DNA from 2 places in the Paenibacillus donghaensis genome. Region 1 is predicted to be linked to the other one. Evidence: predicted binding sites of a transcription regulator. Region 1 holds the regulator's gene; the other holds the start of a gene.
What was found. The regulator LexA, encoded in region 1, represses DNA repair genes until DNA is damaged. The targets are predictions, from matches to a motif close to CGAACATATGTTCG.

Region 2: a site for LexA is predicted at 1,771-1,784, ahead of addB (helicase-exonuclease AddAB subunit AddB). Genes of this name have one in related genera too.

What each region holds. Positions count from the first base shown of each region.
Region 1 is NZ_CP021780.1:3,350,771-3,353,871, forward strand. Features, by position in the region: gene B9T62_RS14520 (HAD family hydrolase) at 1-135, opposite strand, end outside; gene B9T62_RS14525 (hypothetical protein) at 207-731, opposite strand; gene B9T62_RS14530 (DUF896 domain-containing protein) at 780-989, opposite strand; gene B9T62_RS14535 (LysM peptidoglycan-binding domain-containing protein) at 1,101-1,514, opposite strand; gene lexA (transcriptional repressor LexA) at 1,711-2,337, shown strand; gene B9T62_RS14545 (L,D-transpeptidase) at 2,540-2,878, shown strand; gene B9T62_RS39085 (hypothetical protein) at 3,032-3,101, shown strand, end outside.
Region 2 is NZ_CP021780.1:5,249,434-5,252,534, forward strand. Features, by position in the region: gene addB (helicase-exonuclease AddAB subunit AddB) at 1-1,658, opposite strand, end outside; gene B9T62_RS24045 (ABC transporter ATP-binding protein) at 1,895-3,101, opposite strand, start outside.

The DNA.
Region 1 (3,101 bases):
GACTGCTGTCTCCAGCTCCAGGGGGTCCAGGGCAATTCCCGCAGCCTCACAGGTAGTGCGGAAGGCCTCATCAATACTCCGGTCATCCCAGAGCAGTGTATCATCAAGGTCAAATAGTACGGCCGAAATTGGCATTGCAGTTCTCCCTCTCCCTAAGAGCGTGTCTTCAAACCTCGTTTGAAGACACCTCCCAGCTGGACTAATTATTATTCGTGTTCTACTGCAACGTTGTTGTGCTTCGCAAAAGCCTCAAGACGTTCCCCGATCGCAACCGTATCGTATCGGTTAAAGAATCTGGAGAATACCCAGCGGCTGCGTTTGTTCTTATACTTAATGGAAACGGCGCTGCGGGAGAGCGTAATCATCTCGATATCGGCAGCAGCCCACGAACGCTCACGGCTGAATTTGATAGTGGACAGCTTGGTCTTGTCAACCTTCAAATAAGGACGGCGGAAATACATCAGGGCTGCCAGCAGGAAATACAGCACAACCCCCAGCCAATTGGCCAATATGCCGCTTCCTTTGTTCTGATCAATCGAGCCGACTACCCAGAACATGATTCCCAGCAATACGAGTACGAACGGGAATACAATGTTACGGCCTTTGAAAATATCACTTTTCTTGACCGAGCTGGATGTGGTGGCATAAATGGAATCCTTGCCTTGCTTCTTTCTCTGCTTGTTGATCTGCTGTGTGTTGCGTTGAACCATTCTTTCCCAAGAACGGGCCATGTAAGTTCCCCCTAGTCATTCTATAATATCTGTGAAAAGGAACAAGGATTAATGCAACAGATCCTTGCCGCCTTGTCCATCCTCATCCTTATCCACAATCTCTATCGTCTCCAGCTGGTTGCGGAAGTTATTGCGGATATTGCCAAGATAAATCTCGCGGAGCTTGGCGCGTTCGGCCACTTCCTCTTCGTTTAGGCCGCCGTTCTTATGCTTGCGTGCCAATTCGTTGATTCGCGCGACCAGTTCATCTATATTCAATGTGGTTCCCCTCCTAAATAATTTCATTCTAACTGTGCCATGAGAAAAAGAGCTTGTCAAGGTCTACTCCCTTGCAAGCTCTCGATGGATGGATATACGGTTATACTGAGGTCAGTAAACAGGTAAAGCTATAACTTCTCCAGCTTGGATCTCACTGCCTTGAATACCATTATGCATTCTTATTCCTTCTATATATACAGCCGTCTTCATACCGGCCGGTTTATTCTCCAGTGCAATGTTCCAAAGCGTATCACCCCGTTCAACGACGATCATTTTCTCTTGTCTCAATGAGGCTACCGATCCAGCAAATACATTGCCAACTACGGTGAAACCCGAAATGATAAGTACAAATACCAGTGCAAATTTAAACAGCTTGTCCTGTGTGAACAGTCCTGAGAAGGCTTGATTCCAGATTGCCGCGAAATTAGCAGTCTTACTGCTGCCACCAGCAGTGTGTGCAGTTGTTTTAGCGTTAGTTTCATTACTTTTATCATAGATGCTGACATAGGTACTGTATTTCAACATAATAATCATCCTCCAAACACTTGTTCTTACTTTCGAAAATAATATAACACGAACATGTGTTTTGTTCAATAGTTTTTTTCGAACAATTGTTCCCTTTATTTAAATAGATTATGAGAACAGGTTAGAACTTATGTTTGTACGAACGGAAGTTCTATGTTATACTTTTCCCAAACATTACTATATGGGGTTGATTCCGATGTCAAAGATTTCGAGTCGTCAGCTGGCGATCCTGGAATTCATACGTAACGAAGTCCGCAGCAAGGGTTATCCGCCTTCCGTCAGAGAAATCGGCGAAGCGGTTGGCCTTGCCTCCAGTTCCACCGTACACGGTCACCTGGACCGACTGGAGAAGAAAGGTCTGATCCGCCGGGACCCAACCAAACCCCGCGCTATTGAGCTGCTGGGCCAGGATGATTCCGAGAATGCACATCAATTCGCACATACGGTAACGCGCGTTCCTGTTGTAGGCAAGGTCACTGCCGGAGTACCTATCACAGCTACAGAGAATATTGAGGACTACTTCCCGCTTCCTACTCATTATGTTGGTGACAATAAAGTGTTTATGTTGTCCGTTCTGGGCGACAGCATGGTGGACGCCGGCATTATGAACGGCGATTATGTAATCGTCCGCCAGCAGCAGACCGCTGACAATGGCGATATCGTCGTTGCCATGACTGAAGAAGATGAAGCAACTGTTAAGACCTTTTATAAGGAACGCGATCATATCCGCCTGCAGCCGGAGAATCCGGCCTACGAGCCTTTGCGACTGAACCGGGTTACCATTCTTGGCCGCGTCATTGGATTGTTCCGCGACATTCATTAATCTCCGCACTATGATCACGGTACCAAGTTATTCCCTCTTCCTTTATATTCCAGGCTGCTCCGCATCTTCGCGGGGCAGTTTTTTTATTATCCTTTATGAATCACCATTCAGAACAAATGTTCGCATTGCTTGTTTTTGGCATAATGATTAACGTCCGCCCTGCCGCCTACATATTCTGTATTAAAAAGGAGCATCCTTCCTTATGCCCAACTACCGCATTATCGTGGATCTTTCACAACGCATGTTATACCTGCTGGATGACGATATCGTCGTCAGAGGGTTCCCCATCGGCATCGGCAAGATGTTAACCCAATCCCCTGTCGGGGATTACACCATTATCAACAAGCAGCGTAACCCTGGGGGACCTTTTGGCGCCTTCTGGATGGGCCTGTCCAAACCTCACTATGGGATTCATGGCACCAATGACCCTTCTTCTATCGGCAAAGAGGTGTCGCACGGCTGTATTCGGATGTTTAACGCCGATGTGCTTGCCCTGCAGGCTCTAGTGCCGATTGGCACCAGGGTTACCATTCGACAGTAGATAATCAACCATCCATAAGGTCAGCGCAACAGTAAACACCTCCGCAGATCGTAGCTCACGATTCACGGAGGTGTTATTTCTCAATATGCAATAAAACTCATCGTTTCTGGTAGACAAACATATGTTAGGGTAAGAAGCAGGAGGTGGACACTCATGTTAATGGTGCTTGTATGGGTATTTGCGGGGGCCGGTATTCTCATGCTGCTGGCTGCAGCGGGCTTAA
Region 2 (3,101 bases), 1.9 Mb from region 1:
ATCTCCACAATCTGGTCCAGCAGATCCAGCACGGCATCCCACAGCTGGCTGTGCTCACGGGCCTGCTCCGGCAGTCCGCGCTGCAATGCCACGGCACTCATCGCTTCAAGCTTAAGCGCGGCACCGGTCTCCTGAAGCAGCTCATACACCGCAGTACAGAGCTGAAGCCCGCTGCGGCTCTTCTTGACCCGCTGCTCGAAAGCCTGTAGCGGTCCTGTAATTAACGCCCGGCACTCTTCCACCTTGAAGAGCAGCTGTTCATCAACCACTCGCTCTCCTTCCATCGAGAGACTCGGAATTCCCCTCCAAGAACGGCCATCCGTCCAGCGGTAGCCCTGAATACCACAGGCCAGCACATAATTCTCAAGCATGTCCATATCCTCACGTGTGACACTGCCGTCGAGCGGAAGCAGCAGATCCGTCTTCACGCAGCGGAACACATCCTCATAACGCCAGCGCCGCCGCACAATATCCAGGGAAGAGCGAATAAACTCCACCAGCGGATGATGTAGCTCGCCCACCTTTTGATCCAGAAACACTGGCACTCCGTAATCCGTAAAAAGCGGGGCTACCAGCTGCTCATAATCCCCAATATTGCGCATGAACACAGCCATTTCTCCGTACTTGGCGCCTTCATCCCTGGCCAGCCTTATCATCTCACGCAGCGCGCTCTCCATTTCCGTCCGCCGTGAAGCGGCAGCGCCAATGACTAAATCGGCCTCAACCTGCTCCTTGCCGCCATGCCAAGGAAGACGGCGGTCGAACCCGCGCTCCAGATGGGCCAGCACCGGACTGCTGCTGAAACGGGGCAGCACCGGCGGAGCCAGCAGCTCATCTGCAATCTCCAGTCCGGTCTCCTCCGCTATTCCACGCAGCTTTATGTAGGTTACCGCAGCCGGATGGAACAGCTCCAGCTCATGCGGCGGCAGCAGCGGAGGATAGACTCGGTCCAGAGTAAGCGAAATGGTGAGCCGGGGCGCATGAATCATCAATTCACGCAGCACTACGAATTCCTGCGGGGTGAACCCGTGGAAGCCGTCCACCCAAATCTCCGCACTGCGGATATAACCGGACTCCGGTATATGCTCAGCCAGCTCCGCCAGCCTGTCCTCTCCATCCATATAGAGCTGTGACATCTCAAGCTCCAGATCGCTGAACACCAGATGAAGATCACCCAGCTTGCCCGCCAGAATCGGGCTGCCCTGGATCGCACCTGACAGCGCAGCCAGCTGCTCCTCCAGATCAGAGGCTCCAAGACAGCAGCGCTTCATCTCCGTGTGCAGCTGGCTTAGTCGCTCCACGAACCCCGGACGGTCCGCTGATGCGCCGAACAGCTTCAGCTCATCCTTGCGGCGGCTGAGAATCCGATAGAGCAGCATCTTCTTGCCTTCTTCGCTGATCGGCAATGCTCCGCTGCCGCCGGTCTCCTGCTTCACCCGGAAAGCGAGACGCGAGAAGCTGAGGGTATGCGCACGTACGCTGCCCTTGGCATGGCCCGCAGTTAACAGCCCACGTTCCGCGCCGAAGGAGCCTTGCTCGGGAACAAGCAGAATAATCGGCGGTCCCAGCGGCTCCTGCTCCAGGGAGGAGGAGATCCTGTTCCCTATGTGTGTGGTCTTGCCGCTGCCCGAGCGGCCCAGCAAAAATGTAACCGTCATAAATGATGACTCCTTCCGAGAGGGGAGAGGTATAAGCACTCTGAACCTTTGCACCCGCCGCTTAAATCCTGCGGGATTTTCGTCCTGTCATTATACCATAACTCACAGGTACGGAACATACGTTTGCCACTTTTTTCAAATGATTGGAAACCACAATAGGGATGATCCGGACGGAGCTTCCACCCGGATCATCCCTATTTACAGAGCCCTCCCCTATAATTCTTGTTATCCTTCTCTCAGGAGGATATACGGAATCCTGTCGACTCCTGCTGCAGCTTCCACATGCGGGCGTACAAGCCGCCAAGGGCCAGCAAACGGTCATGGCGGCCCTGCTCCACCAGACAGCCGTCCTCCAGCACGAGGATATTATCCGCACCGGCGATGGTTTTGAGCCTGTGGGCAACGACAATCACCGTCCTGCCCGCGATCAGGGCCTGAATCGCCTTCTGGATATCCGCCTCATTCTGCGGGTCCAGTGAAGCGGTCGCTTCGTCGAGCAGCACCACTGGGGCGTTCTTGAGGATGGCCCGGGCAATCGATATCCGCTGCTTCTCTCCCCCTGACAAGGTGCTGCCGCCTTCTCCGACCGGAGTCTCATAACCCAGCGGCAGCTGCATGATGAAATCATGGCAGCGGGCCAGCTCGGCCGCCTGGCGGATCTCCTCTCCGGTGGCCCCCTCCCGGCCAAAAGCGATGTTACGGCCAATCGTATCCTGGAACAGATACACGTCCTGGAAGACTACAGCCACCTCCTTCAGCAGGTGCTCAGGGTCTATACTGCGCAGGTCACGGCCTGCCATCAATACCCTTCCTTCCCCGGGATCATAGAAGCGGGAGATCAGGCGCAGCACAGTGCTTTTACCGCTGCCCGATGGGCCTACGATAGCAGTCAGACTGCCCTGCGGCAGATCCATGCTGACATTCTTAAGCACAGGCTGACCGCCATAGCCGAAGGTTACCTCCTCAAAGCGGATGCCGCGCCTTGCGGGCAGCGGGTCCGTGCTTCCTGACATGACTGGCTCCTCCAGCAGCTGCACAATACGCTCGCCGGCCTGCTCATTGTAGCGGAACTCGGCATAATTGGTCAGCGCCGTAGTGAGCGGATCGTAGATCCGTGTGCCGATAATCAGGAAGACCGCCAGCTGCAGCACGCCCAGCTCACCGCCGAGCAGCAGATGAACCCCGACGTACACCAGCAGGGTCAGACCGGCGCGCAGCAGACCAATCGCAGTCATGATAATCGGGCCAAACACCGCCTCCAGCCGGATACTCTCCTTCATCAGCAGCTTGAAGGATTGTTCGAGGCGGACGAATCGGTCCCCTGTCAGGTTGTAGGCCTTCATCACCTGGATGCCATTCAGGTACTCCTGCAGCCGGTTGGCTGCGTTCAGTCTCGCCTCCATATGTGAAGCACCCAGTCTGCGCTGCAGCTTCGAGGCTGAG